Caballeronia sp. TF1N1: one gene and its partners. Each later gene encodes a partner of the first gene's protein in a complex. Links are inferred from orthologs where the notes say so. Each region holds a gene or a part of one and is shown in the gene's direction. Other genes may lie near its edges.

Evidence for each region.
Region 2: the proteins of LDZ28_RS09630 (region 1) and eno are in contact, whole or in part, in a solved structure (PDB 2FYM), measured with the Escherichia coli proteins. The link is inferred for Caballeronia sp. TF1N1 from one-to-one orthologs.
Region 3: the proteins of LDZ28_RS09630 (region 1) and pnp are in contact, whole or in part, in a cryo-EM structure (PDB 9QH0), measured with the Escherichia coli proteins. The link is inferred for Caballeronia sp. TF1N1 from one-to-one orthologs.

Annotation. Positions count from the first base shown.
Region 1 is NZ_CP084626.1:2,073,467-2,077,562, forward strand. The notes cover bases 57-4,003. They hold LDZ28_RS09630 (Rne/Rng family ribonuclease), read left to right. Parts: upstream 57-407; coding sequence 408-3,803; downstream 3,804-4,003. Outside these bases: GTP 3',8-cyclase MoaA, read left to right, coding at 4,008-4,096. UniProt on the Escherichia coli protein: Endoribonuclease that plays a central role in RNA processing and decay. Required for the maturation of 5S and 16S rRNAs and the majority of tRNAs. Also involved in the degradation of most mRNAs.
Region 2 is NZ_CP084626.1:1,889,507-1,892,495, reverse strand. Bases 1-2,840 are described here. They hold eno (phosphopyruvate hydratase), read left to right. Parts: upstream 1-698; coding sequence 699-1,982; downstream 1,983-2,840. Other genes in these bases: LDZ28_RS08765 (hypothetical protein), read right to left, coding at 2,653-2,840; ftsB (cell division protein FtsB), read left to right, coding at 2,091-2,555; kdsA (3-deoxy-8-phosphooctulonate synthase), read left to right, coding at 1-331. Also shown: more of LDZ28_RS08765, read right to left, coding at 2,841-2,989. UniProt on the Escherichia coli protein: Catalyzes the reversible conversion of 2-phosphoglycerate (2-PG) into phosphoenolpyruvate (PEP). It is essential for the degradation of carbohydrates via glycolysis.
Region 3 is NZ_CP084626.1:1,811,960-1,815,058, reverse strand. The notes cover bases 97-3,046. They hold pnp (polyribonucleotide nucleotidyltransferase), read left to right. Parts: upstream 97-477; coding sequence 478-2,616; downstream 2,617-3,046. Other genes in these bases: LDZ28_RS08415 (NAD(P)H-quinone oxidoreductase), read left to right, coding at 2,811-3,046. Outside these bases: rpsO (30S ribosomal protein S15), read left to right, coding at 1-89; more of LDZ28_RS08415, read left to right, coding at 3,047-3,099. UniProt on the Escherichia coli protein: Involved in mRNA degradation. Catalyzes the phosphorolysis of single-stranded polyribonucleotides processively in the 3'- to 5'-direction. Also involved, along with RNase II, in tRNA processing.

The DNA of each region.
Region 1 (4,096 bases):
AGGTCGGCGAAGAAGCATCGCGCGAATTACGCGAGGCCGCCCTCCTGCATTGCCGCCGTCGGAGGAGAAGGCTCTGTTCGAAGAGCGCAGCGGGTTTGGCGCGTCTAATTTGAGACGCGAAACCCCCGGCGCCGCCGTTTTTCCTCGACGCGTTTTACCGCGCAGCGCACCGTATCGGCGCGCCTCCCAGTTGTCGCAAGGTGCCCCACGGCCCGGCCCGCTCATGCGCCCGTGCCCGCTTTCGGCAATTCTCCCGCCAGAAGTCCCGCTCCAGCGTGCTTTGTGACAACACACAAAAAGCGCGGCACGCTCGCCCTCCCGCTTCGCCCGCCGATGTTCGACCACGGGTTCGAACTCCGCGCCGATTCGCAAGATGAGGGACGGCAGGGCCGCTCTGGAGCCGTTCAATGAAACGCATGCTGTTTAATGCGACGCAGCAGGAAGAACTCCGCGTCGCCATCGTCGATGGGCAGAAGCTCATCGATATCGACATCGAAACCGCCGGGCGCGAACAGCGCAAAGGCAACATCTACAAGGGAGTCGTCACCCGCATCGAGCCGTCGCTCGAAGCCTGTTTCGTCAACTACGGCGAGGACCGCCACGGTTTTCTGCCGTTCAAGGAAGTCGCCCGCCAATATTTTCGCGACGGCATCGAGATGCGCTCCGCGCGCATTCAGGACGCGCTGCGCGAAGGCCAGGAACTGATCGTTCAGGTCGAAAAGGAAGAACGCGGCAACAAGGGCGCGGCGCTGACCACGTTCATTTCGCTCGCCGGACGCTATCTCGTCCTGATGCCGAACAACCCGCGCGGCGGCGGCGTGTCGCGCCGGATCGAAGGCGACGAGCGGCAGGAACTGCGCGAAACCATGGCGCAGCTCGAATTGCCGGAAGGCATGAGCATCATCGCGCGCACAGCGGGGATCGGACGCTCGGCCGAAGAACTCCAGTGGGACCTGAATTACCTGATGCAACTGTGGCGCGCGATCGAAGCCGCGTCGCAGAGCGGTGTCGCCGGCCAGCCCATGCTGATTTATCTCGAATCGAGCCTCGTCATTCGCGCGATTCGCGACTATTTCCAGCCGGATATCGGCGAAATTCTCATCGACACGACCGAAATCCATGATCAGGCGCGCGCCTTCATGGACATCGTGATGCCCGACAACCTGCAAAAGGTGAAGCGCTATCACGACGACGTGCCGCTGTTCTCGCGTTTCCAGATCGAGCATCAGATTGAAACCGCGTATTCGCGCACGGTGCCGCTGCCTTCGGGCGGCGCGATCGTGATCGATCACACCGAGGCGCTCGTCGCCATCGACGTGAACTCGGCGCGCGCGACCAAGGGCGCCGACATCGAGGAAACCGCCACGCGCACCAATCTGGAAGCCGCCGACGAAGTCGCGCGCCAGTTGCGTCTGCGCGATCTGGGCGGGCTGATCGTGATCGACTTCATCGACATGGAGTCGGCAAAAAGCCAGCGCGAGGTCGAACAGCGCCTGAAAGACGCGCTCAAGCACGACCGTGCGCGCGTACAAATGGGCAAGATTTCTCGCTTCGGGTTGATGGAACTGTCGCGTCAGCGGCTGCGTCCGGCACTCTCCGAAGGCAGCCACGTCACCTGCCCGCGTTGTAACGGCACGGGCCATATCCGCGATACCGAGTCGTCCGCGCTGCAAGTGCTGCGGATCATTCAGGAAGAAGCGATGAAGGAAAACACCGCGGCGATTCATTGCCAGGTGCCGGTCGAAGTGACCGCCTTCCTATTGAACGAAAAGCGCTCGGAAATCAACAAGATCGAGTCGCGCTTCAAGGTCAACGTCGTTCTGATTCCGAACAAGCATCTGGAGACGCCGCATTACAAGCTGGAGCGTCTGCGTCACGACGATGCCCGTCTCGACGAACCGCGCGCCTCGTGGAAGATGGCAGTGGAAGCGGCAACCGAGATGGAATCGGAAACCGGCTACAGCAAACGCACCGAGGAAGTAAAGCCGAAGCAGGAAGCGGCGGTCAAGGGCATCACGCCCGAGAAGCCCGCGCCGAGCGCGCCGGTCAAACCGGCGCCGGTCGAGGCCGCGCCCGTTGCAGCGACGCCGGAGCCGGCGAGCGGCGGGTTCATCGCGTGGATCAAGAACCTGTTCGGCATTCAGCCTGAAGTCAAACCGGCGCCCGCGCCGGTCGAAGCGCAACCCGCCACGCGCGCGCCACGCGAGCGCCCGGAGCGCGGCGAACGCACGGGCGGCGGCGATCGCAACCGTAATCGCCGTGGCGGTGCGAATCGCGATGGCGCGGCCGTGGGCGCCGCTGCCGGCGCAAACGGCGTGAATGGCGCGGTTGGCGGCGGCAATGGCACGGGCCGTCAAGGCGCACGCCGTGAAGACCGCGAGGCGCGTCCGGGTCGCGAAGGCCGTGAATTGCGCGAAGTTCGCGAGCCGCGTGAAGCACGCGAAGGACGTGAAGGACGCGAGCCCCGCGAGGCGCGTGAGGCACGTGAGCCGCGCGAACGCAATCAGGACCGAAACGCCGAACGCGCACCGCGCGCCGAGGCTGCGGAGCGTCCGGAACGACGCGAGCGTGCGGATCGCGGCGAGCGTGGTGAACGTGGCGATCGTGCGGAACGCACCGAGCGTCCGGAACGTGGCGAGCGTCGCAAGCCGCAAGCCGAAACCGCCGTCGAAGCACTGACGCCAAGCGAAGCGGTGCCGTCGGAAATCGTCGAAACGGCGCAAACCGACGACGACTTCGCGCAGCAAAACGGTCTCGACGCGGTATCGGCGGAACAAGCCGCGCGTGATGGCGAAGAGCGTCGTCGCCGCCGTCGCGGTCGTCGTGGCGGTCGTCGCGAACGTGAAGATGACGGCACGACGGTGAATCACGCCGCCGATGTCGCCGAAGCGGAAGGCGCAGCCGAAAGCATGTCGGCGCAAGCTGGCGTGTTCGACGCGGAAGCCGCGCAAGAAGCCGCCGCGCGTCGCGAACCGCGTCCGGCCGTTGCCGCGCCGCAGCCTGTCGCCGAACGCAGCGTGGAAAAGGCGCCCGAGCAAGCCGTCGCTGCACCGGTGCAAGCGCCTGTGCGCGTCGAGCAGCCGTCGCAGACCGAGGCTATCGAAGCGAACGCGCAGTTGAAGGCGACGACGCCCGAACCGGCGCCGGAGTTCTTCGCGAAGTCGGATGCTTCGCTCGCGGTCGATAACCCGTTCGGCCCGACGCCGAAACTCGCGGAAACGAAGCCCGCCGATCCTTTCGCGCCTGCCACGCCTGCTGCTCCCGCGGCCGTGGAAGAAGCGAAGCCTGTCGAAGTGGCCGCGCCTGTCGAAACCGCGAAGCCAGTGGAAACGGCCAAGCCGGTCGAAGCTCCGGCTGAGGCAATCGCGGAAACGCCGTCCGCCGAAGCCGCGCCGGTACGGGCCGAACCCGCCGAACCCGTCAAGGTCGCCGCGGTTGCAGCGACGCCTGAGGCGACTTCGGTTCCGCCCGTGCAGGTCCAGGCCGTGGAAACGGTGACAACTGAAAGCGTGATTGAAACGGCAGTGGCTTCGCAGCCCGTCGCAGTGGAAGCGGAACCGGTGAAAGCCGCCGCGCCCGCGGCTGCACCGGCCGCGACGCCGGTATCGACGGAAGCGTTGCAGCCGATGCTCGAATCCGCCGGCCTCGTCTGGGTCAACACGGACGCCAGCAAGCTGCGCGACGCCAACGCCGCAGCCGAGCGCGAAGCCGCGCCGGCACGCGTGCCGCGCGAGCGCAAGCCGCTGCCGCCTGTGAGCGCCGCGCCGATGCAGCAAGTGGAAACCGGCAAAGACGCGCAGTAAGCGTAGTGCCGCAACCGGGCGTTCCACGGAACGCCCGGTTGCGCAGGAAAAACGCCATCGGCTAACGTCGATGGCGTTTTTTTTGACGCCTAGGTATGGAAAGCCTGTACCAAAGGGTAAGACGACTGGTTCGCCGCGTTCCGCTAAAATGACTGCGTGCTTCTACTATTCGAACAAGCCTCCGAGCCGAGCAAGACCGCCGCCATGTCCCGACGCATCATCCCCTTAGCCGATGTCAGCGCCATTCCGGATTTTTCCGGCGCGGTGGCATTGCCATCCGGGTTGCTGACGGA
Region 2 (2,989 bases), 180 kb from region 1 along the record:
TAACAACCTCGTGTCCGATATGCGCTCGCTCGCCATCATGCGCGAGACCAACGCGCCTATCGTGTTCGACGCAACTCATTCGGTGCAGTTGCCGGGCGGGCAAGGCACGAGTTCGGGCGGCCAGCGTGAGTTCGTGCCGGTGTTGGCGCGCGCGGCGGTGGCCGTGGGCGTGTCCGGGCTTTTCATGGAGACGCATCCCGATCCCGCGTGCGCGAAGTCGGACGGCCCGAACGCGGTGCCGCTGCATCGCATGGAAGCGTTGCTCGAAACGCTCGTCGCGCTGGATCGCGCGGTCAAGAGCGGTCCGTTTCTCGAAAACGACTTCAGCTGATCGTCAAATCGCTTCAGGCAGGAAAGCGGGCGTCGCCTTCACGGCGTCCGTGTCTTAAAAATAGTCACGCGGAGTGACAACATAAGAGGAGATGGGCGTGCAAGGCCTGGCGGCACGAGGGCTTGTCAAACGCGCCGCGGCCGCAGCAAAACGCATGCAGCCGGTTTCATGTGCGGACCATCGATTTCGACAGTGCCAGACGGTTCGATCGTCGCTGGCGCCAGGCTCGCGCGGTAACACGCGGGCAAGCGCCACGGAATGAACCTGATGGCCGTGGAAGGTGTCTCAAGCGAAGCCGTCGCGCGCGAACCTGGACGCGCGAAGCATCGCTGTGACTGACAGAATTCATCGTCAATTTGAGGAAACCATGAGTGCTATCGTAGATATCATCGGCCGCGAGATTCTCGATTCGCGAGGCAATCCGACCGTCGAATGCGACGTATTGCTCGAGTCGGGCACGATGGGCCGCGCAGCGGTGCCGTCGGGTGCATCGACGGGCTCGCGCGAAGCCATCGAACTACGCGACGGCGAAGCCGGCCGCTATGGCGGCAAGGGCGTCCTGAAGGCAGTCGAACACATCAACACCGAGATCTCCGAAGCCATCATGGGTCTCGACGCCTCGGAGCAGGCATTCCTCGACAAGACGCTGCTCGAACTCGACGGCACCGAAAACAAGTCGCGACTCGGCGCGAACGCAATGCTCGCCGTTTCCATGGCGGTTGCGAAGGCCGCAGCCGAGGAAGCGGGACTGCCGCTGTATCGCTACTTCGGCGGCTCGGGCGCCATGCAACTGCCGGTGCCGATGATGAACATCGTCAACGGCGGCGCGCACGCGAACAACAGCCTGGACATCCAGGAATTCATGATCGTGCCGGTAAGCCAGCCGACCTTTCGCGAAGCCCTGCGTTGCGGCGCCGAAGTGTTCCACGCGTTGAAGAAGATTCTGGCCGATCGCGGCATGAGCACGGCAGTGGGCGACGAAGGCGGCTTTGCGCCGAACTTCGGCAGCAACGACGAGTGTCTCTCGACCGTCCTGCAGGCTATCGAAAAAGCGGGGTATCGCGCCGGTGAAGACGTGCTGCTCGCGCTCGATTGCGCGGCAAGTGAGTTCTACCACGACGGCAAGTACCAGTTGGCCGGCGAAGGTCTGCAACTGTCGTCCGGCGAATTTTCGGACTATCTGGCGACGCTCGCCGACAAGTTCCCGATCGTCTCCATTGAAGACGGCATGCACGAAAGCGACTGGGACGGCTGGAAGACGCTGACCGATCGCCTCGGCAAGAAGATTCAGCTCGTCGGCGACGACCTCTTCGTCACCAACACGCGCATCCTGAAGGAAGGCATCGACAAGGGTATCGCCAACTCGATCCTCATCAAGATCAACCAGATCGGCACGCTCACCGAAACCTTCGCGGCGATCGAAATGGCGAAGCGCGCGTCGTACACGGCGGTCATCTCGCACCGTTCGGGCGAGACGGAAGATTCGACCATCGCGGATATCGCCGTCGGTCTGAACGCCGGCCAGATCAAGACCGGTTCGCTGTCGCGCAGCGATCGCATCTCGAAGTACAACCAGTTGCTGCGTATCGAGGAAGACCTCGGCGATATCGCAAGCTACCCCGGCAAGTCGGCGTTCTATAACCTCCGCTAAAGCTTTTGCCGCTTTAGTCGATAAGAACGTTAGTCTTATTTTCAGCCCGCCGCCCACGGCCTCGACGTCAATAGAGGTTGCCGGGCGGCGCTTATTTCGGCTACTCGAATGCGGCTCGTAACTGTCGTTCTGGTCTTGTTACTGGCGCTGATCCAATACCCGTTGTGGTGGGGACACGGCGGCTGGCTTCGCGTGCATGAATTGCAGCAGCAGCTCGCGCAGCAAAGCGACAAGAACACGAATCTGAAGCTGCGCAACGAGCGCGTTCAGGGTGAAGTGCAGGATCTGCAAAGCGGCACCGCGGCTGTCGAAGAGCGCGCGCGCTATGAGATGGGCATGGTGAAGGACAGCGAGGTGTTCGTGCAATTCGTCGCGCCGAACTCCAACGCGCCTGTCAACTCGGCGAACGTGCCCGGCATGAACGGTTCGACGCGCGGGCAAGTCTCGGCGGCGCCGTTGCGCGTGGTGCCGAATCCGGTTTCGCGCTCGAAGCAGGAAATGCGCGACGCGGACAAGAAAATGCAGAAGGAAAAGGCCGCCGAAGCGAAGAAGAAGCAGGGCGCGGCTAACTGAGCGGCTTTTCGTTTTTCTCGGCAAAATAAAAAATGGCGCAGTCGATATTTCGACCGCGCCATTTTTCATGTGCGCCTGGTTTGCGCGGGATTCGCCGTTACCAGGAATAGCCGGTGCCGATGCCTATACCCGAGCCCCAGTAAGGACCGCCACCCCAGCCGCCGCTGGAATAGCCGCCGTAGACCGTGACGGGGGGCGTGTAGTAATTGGACATCATCTTGGCGTCGTTGCCTATGCTCGCAGCCTTCTGCGATTCGTTCAGCGCCTGTTTGTCGATGGCGTTATAGCGCGCCATCTGCTGCTCGGGCGTGAGCGTCTCTTGCGGGGGCAGCGGCGTGTTGGGCAAGCGGCTGTAGATTGGCGAAGGGCCGGGCGGGTCCATCGTGCAGCCAGCGACGAGCGCCAAGCCCAAGAGGCACGACGAAAGTTTCCAG
Region 3 (3,099 bases), 260 kb from region 1 along the record:
GCCGTCGCCGCAAGCTGCTCGACTACCTGAAGGGCAAGGACGCGGACCGTTACCGCTCGCTGATCGAAAAACTGGGTCTGCGTAAGTAATTGCGCCCAAACGTGGCTTTGCGGCCAGCGTTCTAACGAAGTGCCTGTGTCAGTTCGCTGATACAGGCATTTTGTTTTTGCGCGATCCGCTCGCCTGATCATTTGCCCGGTCAGCGCTCGGTCGATCTCTCATCATTGGGTTCGTCGAATGCTGATAATCGGCAAGTAGTTCACATGCTTTACCCCGGATGCTTCATCCGGACAGACACTCGGTGCAGCCTCGCGGCGGAGCTTTGTGTCATTCCAGCGCGGTATGAACACTCAATGCGCGCGGCGCGCTGGAATGGCATAACACACCTCTCAAGCGCGGCTCGGTACCGCCTAGCCAGCGCCGTCCGGTGGGCAAACGTCCACCGATCCGGCGTGGCGCAACGTAGAAGGAGTCGCAATGTTCAATAAGATCGTCAAGGAATTCAAGTGGGGACAGCATAACGTCCGCCTGGAAACGGGTGAAATCGCTCGTCAGGCAAGCGGCGCGGTGATCGTCGATGTCGAAGATACCGTCGTGCTCGCCACTGTCGTCGGCGCAAAGACCGCCAAGCCGGGTCAGGATTTCTTCCCGCTGACCGTCGATTACCTCGAAAAGACCTACGCTGCCGGCAAGATTCCGGGTGGCTTCTTCCGCCGCGAAGGCCGTCCGTCCGAAGGCGAGACGCTCATCTCGCGCCTGATCGACCGTCCGCTGCGCCCGCTCTTCCCGGAAGGCTTCTATAACGAAGTGCAGGTCGTGATCCACGTCCTGTCGCTGAACCCGGACGTTCCCGCCGACATTCCCGCGCTGATCGGCGCGTCGGCAGCGCTCGCCGTGTCCGGTCTGCCGTTCAACGGCCCGGTCGGCGCCGCGCGCGTCGCCTACATCAACAACGAATACGTGCTGAACCCGACGCGTCCGCAAATGAAGGAATCGGCGCTCGACCTCGTGGTCGCCGGTACGGAACGCGCGGTGCTGATGGTGGAATCGGAAGCGCAGCAGTTGTCCGAGGAAGTCATGCTCGGCGCGGTCGTGTTCGGCCACGAGCAAATGCAAATCGCCATCGACGCAATCCATGAACTGGTGCGCGACGGCGGCAAGCCGGAATGGGACTGGCAGCCGGCCCCGAAGAACGAAGCGCTCATCTCGCGCGTCACGGAAATCGCCAAGCCGGAACTGGAAGCGGCTTATCAACTGCGCAACAAGCAAGCGCGTTCGGCCAAGCTGAAGGAAGTTTTCGCGGCGACCTCGGCGAAGCTCGCAGCGGACGCGGCTGCTTCGGGCACGGCAGCGGCGGATGCGGCGACCATCGGCAACGTGTTGTTCGACATCGAAGCGAAGATCGTCCGTTCGCAGATTTTGAACGGCGAACCGCGTATCGACGGTCGCGACACGCGCACCGTGCGTCCGATCGAAATCCGCACCGGCGTTCTGCCGCGCACCCACGGCTCGGCGCTCTTCACGCGCGGCGAGACGCAGGCGCTGGTCGTCGCCACGCTCGGCACGAAGGGCGACGAGCAGAACATCGACGCGCTCGAAGGCGAATACCGCGAGCGCTTCATGCTTCACTACAACATGCCGCCGTTCGCGACGGGCGAAACGGGCCGCGTCGGTTCGCCGAAGCGCCGTGAAATCGGTCACGGCCGTCTCGCCAAGCGCGCGCTGGTCGCGTGCCTGCCGAACGCCGACGAATTCGGCTATTCCATCCGCGTCGTGTCGGAAATCACGGAATCGAACGGCTCTTCGTCGATGGCTTCGGTCTGCGGCGGTTGCCTCGCGCTGATGGACGCCGGCGTGCCGATGAAGGCGCACGTGGCCGGCATCGCCATGGGCCTGATCCTCGAAGACAACAAGTTCGCGGTTCTGACCGACATCCTCGGCGACGAAGATCACCTCGGCGACATGGACTTCAAGGTGGCCGGCACCGCGCAAGGCGTGACGGCGCTGCAAATGGACATCAAGATTCAGGGCATCACCAAGGAAATCATGCAGGTCGCGCTCGCGCAGGCGAAGGAAGGCCGCATGCATATCCTCGGCAAGATGACCGCCGCGGTGCCGACCACGAACACGGAGTTATCGGACTACGCGCCGCGCATGATCACCATCAAGATCAATCCGGAGAAGATTCGCGACGTGATCGGCAAGGGCGGTTCGGTGATCCGCGCGCTGACGGAAGAGACCGGCACGACCATCGACATTTCCGACGACGGCGTCGTGACCATTGCGAGCACGAGCTCGGAAGGCATGGCCGAGGCGAAGAAGCGTATCGAGAACATCACGGCCGAAGTGGAAGTGGGCCAAGTGTACGAAGGTCCGGTGCTCAAGCTGCTGGACTTCGGCGCGATCGTGAATATCCTGCCGGGCAAGGATGGTCTCCTGCACATCTCGGAAATCGTCAACGAGCGTGTGAAGGACATCAACGACTACCTGAAGGAAGGCCAGATCGTGAAGGTCAAGGTCATCCAGACGGACGAGAAGGGTCGCGTGCGTCTGTCGGCCAAGGCGCTTCTGAACGAAGCCGCGCAACAAGCCGAACCGACGCAGCCGCAGCAGTAATGCGGTAATGTGTCGACGGCCGGCCGCATCTGCGAGCCGGCCGTTTTCTTGTATGAGGTGCAGCGGGCGACGCTTTGTCCGATGCATCGCCGGACCCGATGGCACTGTGGAGCGCGTGTCGCCCGCGCGACACAGTGCCATCTGGTTCGCCAAGTCAACGCGCTTGCCACACGACTGACTGTCTGGGAGAAGCAATGAAGGCCATCGAAATCACTGAGTTTGGTGCACCCGAAGTGCTGAAGCTGGGCGAGCGCCCGAAGCCCGAGCCGGGCAAGTGCGAAGTGCTCATCAAGGTGAGCGCTTCGGGCGTCAACCGGCCCGATGTATTTCAGCGCAAGGGCGCGTATGCGCCGCCGCCGGGCGCGTCGGATTTGCCGGGGCTCGAAGTGGCGGGCGAGATCGTCGATGGCGACTTCGATCCAAAACATAATCCGTTCGGCCTCAAGAAGGGCGATCGCGTCTGCGCGCTGCTCGCGGGCGGCG